DNA from 2 places in the Ornithinicoccus hortensis genome. Region 1 is predicted to be linked to the other one. Evidence: predicted binding sites of a transcription regulator. Region 1 holds the regulator's gene; the other holds the start of a gene.
What was found. Region 1 encodes Rex, which represses fermentation and respiration genes when NADH is low (regulators of the CRP and FNR family bind a similar motif). Its sites were predicted from a motif close to CTTGTGAANNNNTTCACAAG; they were not measured.
Positions count from the first base shown of each region.

Region 2: the regulator Rex is predicted to act here: its motif matches at 4,818-4,837, upstream of FB467_RS05025 (geranylgeranyl reductase family protein).

Region 1 is NZ_VFOP01000001.1:3,573,125-3,579,899, reverse strand. Features, by position in the region: gene FB467_RS16740 (30S ribosomal protein bS22) at 1-55, shown strand, start outside; gene FB467_RS16735 (NAD-dependent epimerase/dehydratase family protein) at 171-1,160, shown strand; gene FB467_RS16730 (lysophospholipid acyltransferase family protein) at 1,157-2,107, shown strand; gene FB467_RS16725 (glutaredoxin family protein) at 2,121-2,405, shown strand; gene FB467_RS16720 (redox-sensing transcriptional repressor Rex) at 2,512-3,207, shown strand; gene FB467_RS16715 (glutamyl-tRNA reductase) at 3,204-4,517, shown strand; gene hemC (hydroxymethylbilane synthase) at 4,514-5,572, shown strand; gene FB467_RS16705 (bifunctional uroporphyrinogen-III C-methyltransferase/uroporphyrinogen-III synthase) at 5,569-6,775, shown strand, end outside.
Region 2 is NZ_VFOP01000001.1:1,088,915-1,095,689, forward strand. Features, by position in the region: gene FB467_RS05005 (isochorismate synthase) at 71-1,396, opposite strand; gene FB467_RS05010 (demethylmenaquinone methyltransferase) at 1,455-2,144, shown strand; gene FB467_RS05015 (putative nucleotidyltransferase substrate binding domain-containing protein) at 2,191-4,056, shown strand; gene FB467_RS05020 (exonuclease domain-containing protein) at 4,053-4,712, shown strand; gene FB467_RS05025 (geranylgeranyl reductase family protein) at 4,851-6,173, shown strand; gene FB467_RS05030 (NADH-quinone oxidoreductase subunit A) at 6,232-6,594, shown strand; gene FB467_RS05035 (NuoB/complex I 20 kDa subunit family protein) at 6,657-6,775, shown strand, end outside.

The DNA.
Region 1 (6,775 bases):
GAAGCACCGCAAGTTGTTGCGGAAGACGCGTCACCAGCGTCGCAACAAGAAGTGAGCCTGTGACGGCGCCGGACCCTCGGGGAACGGCGCCGTTGGTTTGTCCGGGGAGCCGTGGTGGGAGGTAGGTTGCACCTCATGAGTTCGCCGGTCGCGTCGCACGGGGACGGTCGATGGCCCGGATAGTCATGGTTACCGGGGTCGCCCGGGAGTTGGCCGGGCGGGTGACCCGTCGGCTGTCCGAGGACCCGGACGTCGAGCGGGTGATCGGCGTCGACCTCGTGGCGCCCGCCCACCCCATCGGCCGCGGCGAGTTCGTGCGCACCGACATCCGCAGCCCGCTGGTGGGCCGGCTGATGGCCCAGGCGCAGGTCGACACGGTCGTGCACATGGGGGTCATCGCCACGCCGCGGGACGCCGGCGGACGGGTGGTGCAAAAGGACATCAACGTGCTCGGCACGATGCAGCTGCTGGCCGCCTGCCAGAAAACCGAGTCGGTCCAGCGGGTCGTGGTGAAGTCCACGGCCGGGGTCTACGGCTCCTCCCCGCGGGACCCGGCGGTGTTCACCGAGGAGATGCCGGCCCGCGTCATCCCGCGCTCGGGCTTCGCCCGCGACTCGATGGAGGTCGAGGGCTACGTGCGCGGGCTCTCCCGGCGGCGCCCGGAGCTCGAGGTGACCATGCTCCGGATGGCCAACGTGATCGGCCCCAGCATCCGGACGGTCCTGACCGACTACTTCACGATGCCCGTGCTGCCGGTCCCGTTCGGTCGGGACGGCCGGTTGCAGTTCCTGCACGAGGACGACGCCGTCGCGGCGATGGTGCGGGCCACCGTCGGCCCGGCCGTCGGCACCTGCAACGTGGCCGGCGACGGGGTGCTGGCCACCAGCCAGGCGGTGGCCATGACCGGCCGGCCGTGGATGCCGGTCGTGCCGGGGACCCGGGGCGCGTTGAACTGGGCGGTCCGCAAGGCAGGGTGGGCCTCACTGCCCAGCGACCAGATGGACGGCCTGGCCTTCGGCCGCGTGGTGGACACCACCCGGATGCGAACGGAGCTGGGGTTCGCCCCGGCATACACCACCCGCAGCGCCTACGAGTCCTTCCTGTCCGCCACGCGGGACCGGGACCGCCCCGAGCAGCACGCCGAGCAGGAGCTGATGTGACGCAGGAGACGCAGTCCGCGACGCCCGCCGAGTCCGACCTGGAACGGTTGGTGATGCTGGTCATCCAGGCGTTGCGCGGCGCGGGTGCCGTCGCCGGGTTGACCGGGGCCGACCTGGACCGCGCCGTCGCCGGCACGCTGGCCTTCCTGCGGCGGCGACTGACCGGGGACTACTCGATCGACGAGTTCGGCTTCGACGCCGACTTCACCGACCACGTGGTGCTGCCCCTGCTACGCCCGCTCTACAAGACCTGGTTCCGGGTCGAGGTGCGGGGCGTGGAGAACATCCCCGCCGAGGGGGGCGCCCTGGTGGTCGCCAACCACAGCGGCACCGTGGCGCTGGACTCCCTGATGACCCAGGTGGCCGTGCACGACACCCACCCCCGGCAGCGCAACCTGCGGATGCTGGGCGCCGACCTGGTCTTCGGCACCCCGGTGATGGGCCCGGTGGCCCGCCGGATGGGCAGCACCCTGGCGACCAACGCCGACGCCGAGCGGTTGCTGCGCTCCGGCGAGGTCGTCGGCGTCTGGCCGGAGGGCTTCAAGGGGGTCGGCAAACCGTTCAAGGACCGCTACCGGTTGCAGCGGTTCGGCCGCGGCGGGTTCGTGGCCGCGGCGCTGCGCTGCGAGGTGCCGATCATCCCGTGCTCGATCGTCGGCGCGGAGGAGACCTACCCGATGCTGGGTAACGCCGCGGCCGTGGCGCGCGTGCTGGGGCTGCCCTACCTGCCGCTGACCCCGACCTTCCCGTGGTTGGGCCCGCTGGGGATGATCCCGCTGCCGAGCAAGTGGTACATCGAGTTCGGCGCCCCCATCGACACCTCGGGACGCGGCGAGGGTGCCGCCGAGGACCCGGCCGTGGTCTACGAGCTGACCGACCGGGTCCGGGAGACGATCCAGCACACCCTGTTCGAGCTGTTGCGCGAGCGCACCTCGGTCTTCTACTGAGGACGTGCCGGGTATGCCGTGGCGCCGGTCGCGTGGCCCCGAGCTGCCCCCCGGGGTGGTCCTGCTGGGCCGGGACGGCTGCCACCTGTGCGAGGAGGCGGAGGCCGTGGTCGCCGACGTCTGCGCGCGGGCCGGCGTCGACTGGCACCGGGTGCAGTTGGCGGACCGACCCGACCTGACCGGGAGGTATGCCGAGAAGGTGCCGGTCCTCTTCGTCGACGGACGGGAACTGAGTTACTGGCGGGTCGCCCCCGACGTGCTCCAGCGGGCGCTCCGTCGCCGTCGTGGTCGCCGCTGATCGACTTTGTGCAAACGTTCACAAGGACATAAGGTGAGGGGGTACCTGAACGACCTTCCGAGGCTCTGATATAAGGCGCCCGGACCCGAGAGGAGTCGGTGCCACCGTGATCTCCGAGCCCGCCCCCCGCGGTGTGCCCGAGGCGACGGTGGGGCGGCTCCCGGGGTACCTGCGGGCCCTGGGCCAATTCGGTGAGCGCGGCGTCACCTCCATCTCCTCCGAGGAGCTGGCCGACGCGGCCGGGGTCCGATCCGCCCAGCTGCGCAAGGACCTCTCCCGCCTCGGTTCCTACGGCGTGCGGGGGGTCGGCTACGACGTGGGCCAGCTGTCCGCCCAGATCTCCCGCGAACTCGGCCTCACCCAGGACTGGCCCGTCGTCATTGTCGGTCTCGGTCACCTCGGCCGGGCGCTGGCCGGCTACCGCGGCTTCACCTCCCGCGGCTTCCGGATCGTGGCGCTCGCCGACCAGGACGAGTCGGTCGTCGGGGAGCAGGTGGAGGGCCTGACCGTGCGCACCCTGTCCGACCTTGTGGCCAGCGGCGAGTCGATCGCCATCGGGGTGATCACCACGCCCGCCGAGGCCGCCCAGGCCGTGGCCGACGAGCTGGTCGCCATGGGTGTCCGCTCGGTGCTGAACTTCGCGCCCTGCCTGGTGACCGTCCCGGAGGGGGTCGATGTGCGCCACGTCGACCTGGCCACCGAGCTGCAGATCCTGGCCTTCCACGAACAGCGCCGCGCACTGGCGGACCAGGTCGTCACGGACACGCCCGCGCCCGCGCGCACGACGGAGGGAGTCGGATGAGTCTGCTCGTGGTCGGTCTCTCGCACCGCAGCGCCCCGATGGACCTGGTCGAGCAGGCCTCGCCGGGCGATGCCGGCGCCGCCGCGCTGACCGCCGCCGTCCGCGCCGGGGAGGACGTGGGTGAGGCGGTCGTGCTGGCCACCTGCAACCGCACCGAGGTGTATGTCGACGCCGCCACCTTCCACGGTGCCCTGCAGGAGGTCGGCCAGGCGCTGTCCCACCTGTCCGGGGTCGCCCTGGACGAGCTGTCGCCGCACCTGTACGTGCACTACGAGGACCGTGCGGTCCACCACCTCTTCTCGGTCGCCTCCGGGCTGGACTCGATGGCCGTGGGGGAGCGGCAGATCCTGGGCCAGGTCCGCGCGGCCTTCCGCGCCGCGCAGCACGAGGGCGCCGCCGGGACCGTGCTCAACCCGCTGTTCCAGCACGCGCTCCGGGTTGGCAAGCAGGCGCACACCGAGACCAGCATCGACCGGGTGAGCCGGTCCCTGGTCGAGCTCGGGCTGGAGCGTGCGGCCGGCCACCTGGAGTCCCTGGCCGGTGCGCGCACCGTGCTGATCGGTGCCGGCTCGATGTCCGGCCTGGCCGCGGCCACCCTGTCCCGCAGCGGGATCAGCGACGTCACCGTGATCAACCGCACCCGGGAGCGGGCGGACCGGTTGGCCGCGCAGTACGGCTTCCGGAGCGAGGACTGGTCCCGGCTGCCCGAGCTCGGCGCCCGGGCCGACCTGATCGTCACCTGCACCGGCGCGACGCAGCACGTGGTCGACGAGGCGGCCGTGCGCCGGGTGCGGGGGAGCGCGGACACCCCGCTGGCCATCCTGGACCTGGCGATGCCCCGCGACGTCGCCCCCGGGGTGGGTGCCCTGCCCGGGGTCGGCCTGTGGAGCCTGGCGGACCTGCAGGAACGCGCCGAGGACTCCGGTGCCGAGGTGGACCCGGCGGTGGCCGAGGTGCGCCAGCTGGTCACCGGTGAGGTCGGCGCCTACCTGGTGTCCCGCCGTGCCCAGGCCGTCGCGCCCACCGTCACCGCGCTGCGCTCGCGCGCCGCGGACGTGGTGGCCGCCGAGCTGCAGCGACTCGACCAGCGGCTCCCGGACCTGCCCGAGCGGGAGCGCCAGGAGGTCCAGCGCACGGTGCAGCGGGTCGTCGACAAGCTGCTGCACGCCCCCACCGTCCGGGTGAAGGCCCTGGCCTCGGACACCGACGGCCGGGGTGACTACGCGAGCGTGCTCCGCGAGCTGTTCGACCTGGACCCCTACGACGTGGCGGCGGTCTCCACGCCCCCGGAGACGGGGGGCCTGGTATGACCCCGACCCTGCGGCACACGCCGCCGTTGACCGAGGCCGAGCAGGAGTGCCTGCCCGGTGCCACCGCGACCCGCCGGCTGCGCCTGGGCACCCGGGCCAGCGAGCTGGCCACCACCCAGGCCGGGTGGGTCGCGGACCTGTTGCGGGCCCGGGGCCACCAGGTCGACCTGGTGCCGGTCCGGACCGAGGGGGACGAGTCGACCGCCTCGCTGCGCGAGATCGGGGGCACCGGTGTCTTCGCCAGCGCGCTGCGCACCGCCCTGCTGGAGGACCGCATCGACGTGGCCGTGCACTCGCTGAAGGACCTGCCCGTGGCACCCGTGCCGGGCCTGGTCCTGGCCGCGATACCGGAGCGCGAGGACCCGCGGGACGTCGTCGTGGCCCGGGACGGGCTGACCCTCGCCGGGCTGCCCGAGGGGGCGGTCGTGGGCACCGGGTCGCCGCGCCGCGCCGCCCAGCTGGCGGTCTTCGCCCCCCACCTGCAGATCCGCGACATCCGCGGCAACATCGACAGCCGGGTGGGCCAGGTCCGCTCCGGCACCCTCGACGCCGTCGTGCTGGCCGCCGCCGGGCTGACCCGGGTCGGCCGGATCGACGAGGCCACCGAGGTGCTCCCGTTCGTGCAGATGCTGCCGGCCCCCGGCCAGGGCGCCCTGGCCGTGGAGTGCCGGGACGACGACGAGGCGGTCACCGCCTGGTGCGCGGAGCTGGACGACCCGGACACCCGCGCCTGCGTGGAGGCCGAGCGCGCCCTGCTGGCCCGGCTCGAGGCCGGCTGCACGGCGCCGGTGGGGGCGGTGGCCCGCCTCGGGGGCGCGACCGGACCGGACTCCGGAGGGGATCCCAGGGGGGCCATGACGTTGACCGGGTTCGCCGACCTACAGGGTCGGGCGACGCGGCACGAAGTGAGCGGCGCCGATCCGGTGTCGCTCGGGCACCAGCTAGCCGACCTGTTCCTCGCCGACCTGGCGTCTACGGGCACCCCCGACCCCGCGGGGGCCCCCACCGCCGGCGCTGACCACGCCGGCAACCACACCACGGAGCGTGACACGTGAGCACACAGACCGCTTTCTCCCCCGTCTCCCCGGCGACCGCACGGGTCGCCTTCGTCGGCGCCGGACCCGGCGACCCGGGATTGCTCACCGTCCGAGCCAGGGACTATCTCAAGGCGGCGGACGTGGTGCTCCTCGACACGCTGCACGACGCCGACCAGCTGGCCCGCTTCATCCGCCCCGACGCGACCGTCCTGGCGGCCAGCCGCGGCACCAGCGGCTCGCTGACCCGCACCTCCCGGGCCAAGATGCTGGTCAAGGAGGTCGGCAAGCTGCACGAGCCCGGCGCCCTGGTGGTCCGGATGATGGACGGTGACCCCAGCGCATTCAGCGGCCTGGTGACCGAGGCGCTGGCCTGCCGCCGGGCCAGCATCCCCTTCGAGATCGTCCCCGGGGTGAGCTCGGCCTGGTCCGTGCCCGCGTATGCCGGGGTCCCGCTGACCGGGCAGGACGGCGGGACACTGCACATCGTCGACGGCGCCGACCGGCATACCGACTGGAGCCTGTCGGTCGCCGACGGGGTCACCGTCGTCGTCCTCGGCAGCGCCACCGAGTTGCGCCGCGCGCTGACCGCGCTGCTGTCCGCCGGTCGGGACGGGCAGACCCCGGTCTGCCTCACCGAGCGGGGCACCACGGTCACCCAGCGCACCGCCGTCACCCAGCTGGACGAGGCCATCGCCGAGCTCGCCGAGGCCGGCTTCGAGCACGGCGGCGTGGCCGTCGTCGGGCAGTCCGTGGCGCTGCGCGAGGAACTGTCCTGGTACGAGACCAAGCCGCTCTTCGGCTGGAACGTCCTGGTGCCGCGCACCAAGGACCAGGCGGGCCCGATGGTCGACCGGATCGCCTCCTACGGCGCGACCGCCGAGGTGGTCCCCACGATCAGCGTCGAGCCGCCGCGCACCCCGCAGCAGATGGACCGGGCGATCCACGGCCTGGTCACCGGACGCTACGAGTGGATCGGGTTCACCTCGGTCAACGCGGTGCGGGCCGTGCGGGAGAAGTTCATCGAGCTCGGCCTGGACGCCCGGGCCTTCGCCGGGCTGAAGATCGCGGCCGTCGGGGGAGCCACCGCCGACTCGCTGCGCGACTGGGGCCTGGAGCCCGACCTGGTGCCGACCGGTGAGGAGTCCGCCCGCGGCCTGCTCGCCGAGTGGCCTCCCTACGACGACGTGCTGGACCCGATCGACCGGGTGTTCCTGCCCCGCG
Region 2 (6,775 bases), 2.5 Mb from region 1:
GACCCCGGCTCGGGGAGCGGCCCGCGAGACGGTCCCCGGTAGGGGCAGCCGCAACCGCAGCCCCGTGCGCTCAGGCGTCGAGGGCATAGCGCATCGCGGCGAGCTTGGCCTCGGTCTCGGCCAGCTCGGCGTCCGGGTCGGACGCGGCGACGATGCCCCCGCCGGCGAACAGTCGCATCGAGGAATTGTCGGTGGCGAACTGGCCGCAGCGCAGCGCGATGCCCCAGTCGCCGTCCCCGTCGGCGTCCACCCAGCCGACGGGCCCGGCATACCGCCCCCGGTCCATCCCCTCGATCTCGGCGATCAACCGCGCCGCGACGTCGGAGGGGGTCCCGCACACCGCGGCGGAGGGGTGCAGCGCGGCGGCCAGGCGCAACGAGGTGGCGCCGTTGGCCGGCTGCCCGCTGATATCGGTGGCCAGGTGGTAGACGTCGGGGAGCTCCAGGACGAACGGCTCGTCCGGCACCTCCAGCGCGGTGCAGTGCGGGGCCAGTGCCTCGGCCACGGACCGGACCGCGAAGGCGTGCTCCTCCAGCTCCTTCTCGTCGGACACCAGGTGCAGCCGGGGGTCGCTGCGGTGGGCCGGTTCCAGCTCCGGGTGGGCCTCGGTGACCGACGGCGCGGGCGTCCGGTCCCGGCGGACGGTGCCGGCCAGGACCCGGGAACGGACCCGGCCGTCCTGTAGCCGGACCAGCATCTCGGGGGTGGCGCCCACCAGCCCGTCCACCGCGAAGGTCCAGGTCGCGCCGTAGCGGTCGGCCAGCCTGCGGAGCACCCCCACCGGGTCCAGCGGCCCGCTGCCCTCGGCGACGACGTCGCGGGCCAGCACGACCTTCTCGACCTCCCCGGCGCGGATCCGGCCGATGGCGGCGCGGATGACCTCAGGCCACCGGTGCGCCGGGACGGTGCCGTCGCGCAGCTCGACACCGGGGCGCACCCGGTCCCGGGCAGCGGGGGCGGGAGTCGGTGCCTCGACGGGCGCGGCGACGTGATCGCCCTCGGGCTCGATGGTGGTCACCCAGCACCGGCCGTCCCTGCGCCCCACGACCACCTCGGGGACGGCCAGCGTGCCGCCCCGCGCGGAGTCCGGGGAGAAGGCGAAGGACCCGAAGGCGAGCAGGCCGCTGCCCGGCTGCCCGATCTCGTCCTCCACGGTCGCGGCCGACACCAGCTGGGCCCACCACTCCTCGGCGGAGTCGAACCGGGCGGTGCCGTGCGTGGTGACCTCGGCAGCGCGGCCCCAGGCGACGATGCCCTCGCCCTCCCGGACCCAGGAGAGCACGCCCGACGGGTCGGCGCCGGCGGCCACCGCGGCCTCCACCCACCCGAAGAGGTCGACGAACGGGTCCACCTCGAGGGTGCTGACCCGGAGTCTGGGCGGGGCGATGACGGTCACGGCCAACCAGCCTATGTCCTCCCGTCGGGGCGGTCGGACCAGGTGCGAGGATGAGGGCATGATCCGCGCCAGCCTGGACAAGCAACCGCACGAGGTCGCCGAGATGTTCGACGATGTCGCGGGCCGGTACGACCTGACCAACGACGTGCTCTCCCTCGGCCAGGACCGGCTCTGGCGGCGCGCGGTGGTCAAGGCGGTGGCGGCGCGGCCGGGGGAGCGGGTGCTGGACATCGCCGCGGGCACCGGGACCAGCAGCGAGCCGTATGCCGACGCGGGGGTTGACGTGGTCCCGGCGGACTTCTCCCTCGGGATGCTCGGGGAGGGACGACGCCGCCGCCCCGACCTGCCGTTCACCGCGGCCGACGCGCTGGCGCTGCCCTTCGCGGACGGGTCGTTCGACGTGGTCACGATGTCCTTCGGGCTGCGCAACGTCGCGGACGTGGGGCAGGCGCTGGAGGAGTTCCACCGGGTCACCAGGCCTGGCGGGCGGTTGGTCGTGTGCGAGTTCTCCGCGCCCACGAACAAGGCCTTCCGCACCGTCTACCGCGAGTACCTGATGCGGGCGCTGCCCAGCGTCGCGCGCCGGGTGAGCAGCAACCCGGAGTCCTACATCTACCTCGCCGAGTCGATCCAGGAGTGGCCGGACCAGGCCTCCCTCGCCCGGCGGATCGGGGCGGCCGGGTGGGAGCGGGTGCGGTGGCGCAACCTCTCCGGCGGGATCGTCGCCCTGCACCACGCGGTGCGGTAGGGCCGGACGGGTCGGCCGGGCGGACCGGGGCAGCGGGCGGACGGCGATGGGTGCCGAGATCACCGCGGTGCGGGACTTCCTGGCCGGGCACGCCCCCTTCCGCGACCTGCCGCCCGAGGCGCTCTCCGCGCTGTCCCGGTCGCTGACCGTGCGCTACGTGCGGCGCGGCACCCGCATCCGGTCGGTGGGGGAGGCGGCCCACGAGATGTTCGTGCTGCGGTCCGGCGCGGTGGACATCACCGACCCGGAGGGTGCCCTGGTCGAGCGCAGCGACCCCGGCACCTCGTTCGGCATGTCGGCGCTGGTGGACCCGGCGCCGTCGCGCTACGACTTCACCGCCATCGAGGACAGCCTGCTCCTCGTGGTGCCGGCGGAGGTGTTCGCCCGGACCTGCGCCGAGCACGCAGGCTTCGCCACGTTCTATGCGCAGGCGCACACCGCCCGGTTGCGGCGGGCGCTCGGCGTCCTGCACGCGACGACCCGGGGCGGGGCAGTGTTCAAGACGTCGGTGCGGGACCTGGTCCGCCGGCCACCGGTCGGGACCGCGCCGAGCACGAGCATCCGCGAGGCGGCGCGGCTGATGGCCGACGAACACGTCTCCTGCCTGGTGGTCCTACGGGACGGGCGGCTGGTGGGGATCCTCACCGACCGGGACCTGCGCACCCGGGTGCTGGCCACCGGGCGCGACCCCGCGGACCCCGTGTCGGCCGTCATGACGCCGGACCCGGCGACCGTCCCGGAGGACGCCCTGACCTTCGAGGTGCTGATGGAGATGGTGGCGCGTGCCGTCCACCACCTGCCCGTCGTCGACCGTGGCGGCCGGGTGACCGGACTGGTCACCGGGACCGACCTGATGCGCCTGGAGCACAACAACCCGGTCTACCTGGTGGCCGACATCGCCGCGGCGCCGGACCAGCCGGCGCTCACCCGGCTCTCCCGGCGGATCCCGGTGATCCTGGAGCAGCTGGTCGCCGAGGACGCCAGCGCGGACGACATCGGGCGGGTCGTCACCGCGCTCGGCGACGCGCTCGAACGCCGGCTGCTGGTGCTCGCCGAGACGGACCTCGGGCCGCCCCCGGTGCCCTACTGCTGGGTGGTCCTCGGGTCCCAGGCGCGGCAGGAACAGGGACTGTCCAGCGACCAGGACAACGCGCTCGTGCTCGGCGACGACGCGGACCGCGCGGACGACGGGTACTTCCTGGAGCTGGCCCGCCGGGTCCGCTCGGGCCTGGCCGCCTGCGGGTATGCCGAGTGCCCGGGTGAGGTGATGGCCACCAACAGCCGGTGGCGCGCCCCGGTCGGCACCTGGCGGCAGCACTTCGCTGGCTGGCTGGACACCCCCCAACCGCAGGCGGTCCTCAACGGCGCCATCTTCTTCGACATGCGTCCCCTGCACGGCGCGACCGAGCTGGTGACCGGACTGCGCCGCGAGGTGCTGGGGCGGACCGCGGACTCCGACCTGTTCCTGGCCTACCTGGCCTCGCACGCCGTGGGGCAGCGGCCACCGATCGGCTTCTTCCGCGGCTTCGCCCTGGAGCGCCACGGCGAGCACCGCGACACCCTGGACCTGAAGCACGGCGGGGTGGCCGCCGTCGTCGACCTCGCGCGGGTGCACGCGCTGCGCCACGGCATACCCGAGGTCAACACCCGGGCGCGGATCACCGAGGCGGCACGGGCCGGGTCGCTCAGCGTCGGGTTGGCAGCGGAGCTGCGCGACGCGCTGGAGTTCCTGGCCTACGTGCGGCTGCGGCACCAGGGGCGGGCGGTGCGGGCCGGTCGGGAGCCGGACAACTTCGTCGACCCGGCCGACCTGACCGACTTCGACCGGCGGCACCTGCGGGACGCCTTCCGGATCGTCCGGTCCGCGCAGCAGGCACTGTCCCAGAAGATGGCACTGGGGCACCTGTCATGACCCTGCTGCGCCGGCGGCACGGGGGTGCCGACCCGATGCCCGCACCGGGGTGCCCGCTCCGTGACCTGCCGCTGCTCGCGCTCGACCTGGAGACCACCGGCCTGGATCCGGTGCGGGGCGAGATCGTCGCGGTGGGGATGGTGCCGGTCGATGGCACCGTGGTGCGGCTCGACGGGGCGTGGCAGAGCCTGGTGCGCCCGGCCGGGGGCCGCGGGGTCGGGGACAGTGCCACCGTCCACGGCCTCACCGACGACACCGTGGCGGCGGGCTCCGCGCTGTCGGACGTCGTGTCCCGGGTGCTCGGGGAGCTGGCCGGGCGGGTGCTCCTCGCCCATCACGCCGCCATCGAGGTCGGGTTCCTGAGCCGTGCCTGCCGGCGGGTGGGCCGGGACTTCCCCGACGTGCGCGTGGTCGACACCGTCCGGTTGCACCGCCGCGTGCTCGGGCGGGGTCGCCCGCTGGGGCACGTGGGCGAGGACGAGCTCCGGCTGGGGAGCGCCCGCGCCCACCTGGGCCTGCCGCCCTACCCCGACCACGACGCCCTCACCGACGCCCTGGCCTGCGCCGAGCTCTACCTGGCGCAGGTGGAGCACCTCGGCGGCGCGGACGGCCTGCGGCTGCGCCAGGTGGCCAGCCGGGTGCCGCCGAGCCGCTGACGGGGCAGGTCCACGGACCGCCCGGCGGCCACCGCCCGCGGGGCACCCGGGAGTGAGGCGAACCTTAGTGATCTGTGGTGAAAGGTGGACCTAGACTGACCCGAGTTCGTGAATCCCTTCACAAGCGAGGCGTCTTCGGTGAGTGAGCAGTCGGTCGCAACCGCCCAGGTCCGGTTCGACGAGACCGCCGACGTGATCGTGGTCGGCGCGGGTCCCGGTGGATCCGCCACCGCGGCATACCTGGCCGCCCACGGACTCGAGGTCCTGCTGCTGGAGAAGACCGCCTTCCCCCGCGAGAAGGTGTGCGGTGACGGACTCACGCCCCGCGCCGTCCGGGAGCTGGTCACCCTCGGGATCCCCACGCCGGAGGACGACGGGTGGATCAAGAACTGGGGCCTACGGATCATCGGCGGCGGCATGCGGCTGCAGCTGGACTGGCCGGACAACAGCGCCTTCCCGCCCTACGGGCTGGTCCGGACCCGGCAGGACTTCGACGACATCCTGGCCAAGCACGCCCAGTCCCGCGGGGTGAAGCTGCACCAGCTCACCAACGTCGTGGGCCCGGTCCTGGACGAGCGCACCGGCCACATCATCGGGGTGCGCGCCAAGGTGATGGGCAGCGACAACCGGCCCACCGGCGAGCAGGTCGCCTACGGCGCTCCCGTCGTCGTCGCGGCCGACGGCAACTCCTCCCGGCTCTCGCTGTCGATGGAGCGCCCCAAGCGGGACGACCGGCCGATGGGCGTGGCGGTGCGCACCTACTTCACCAGCCCCCGGCACGACGACGACTACCTGGAGTCCTGGCTGGAGCTGTGGTCGACCAACGACGAGGGGGAGAAGATCCTGCTGCCCGGCTACGGGTGGATCTTCGGGGTCGGCGACGGCACGTCCAACGTCGGGCTCGGCATCCTGAACACCTCCGACGCCTTCGGCAAGGTCGACTACAAGGACGTCATGCGCCGCTGGGTCGCGACGATGCCGGAGGAGTGGACCTACAGCGAGGAGACCCAGGTCGGCCCGATCCGCGGCGCGGCCCTGCCGATGGGCTTCAACCGGCAGCCGCACTACGACCGGGGGCTGCTGCTCGTCGGCGACGCCGGCGGCATGGTGAACCCGTTCAACGGGGAGGGCATCGCCTACGCGATGGAGTCCGGCCGGCTCGCCGCCGAGGTGATCGCCCAGGCGCTGGCCCGGAGCACCCCGGAGGCCCGCGAGCGGGTGCTGCAGTCCTACCCCCGGGTGATGAAGGACGCCCTCGGGGGCTACTACACGCTGGGTCGGCACTTCGCCCAGCTGATCGGGCATCCCGAGGTGATGCGGCTGGCCACCAAGTACGGTCTGCCGCGCAAGACCCTGATGAAGTTCCTGCTGAAGGTGATGGCGAATCTGGGCGAGCCCCACGGGGGGCGCGCCGACGACCGCATCATTGCAGCACTCACAAAGATCGCACCTGCGGCATGATGGGCCCCAGCACCCCTAGGATTGGGCCGCGCCGAGCCACCCGAAAGGAGCGCGGGCTATGAGCCAGACCTATCTGCCCCTGCTGATGTTCTTAGCGTTGGGACTGCTCTTCGCGGGGGGCTCGGTGGGCACCGCGGCGATCGTGGGGCGACGCACCTACAACAGGGCCAAGGCCGAGGCCTACGAGTGCGGCATCCAACCGACACCGCAGGCCCGGGACGGTGGCCGCATCCCGATCAAGTACTACCTGACCGCGATGCTGTTCATCGTCTTCGACGTCGAGGTGCTCTTCCTCTACCCGTTCGCGGTGGCCTTCGACCAGGTCGGGCTGTTCTCGCTGATGGCGATGGTGCTCTTCCTGGTGGTCGTGTCGGTCCCGTTCGTCTACGAGTGGAGCCGGGGTGGTCTGGAGTGGGACTGAGGGACGCGATGACAGACACGTATGCAGGGCAGAACCCGGTCACGGAAGGCACGGTGTGAGGAATGGGGCTTGAGGACAAACTCCCGTCCGGCTTCCTGCTGACCACGGTCGAGGGCCTGGTCGGCCAGATGCAGTCCCGGTCGATCTGGCCGGCGACCTTCGGGTTGGCCTGTTGCGCGAT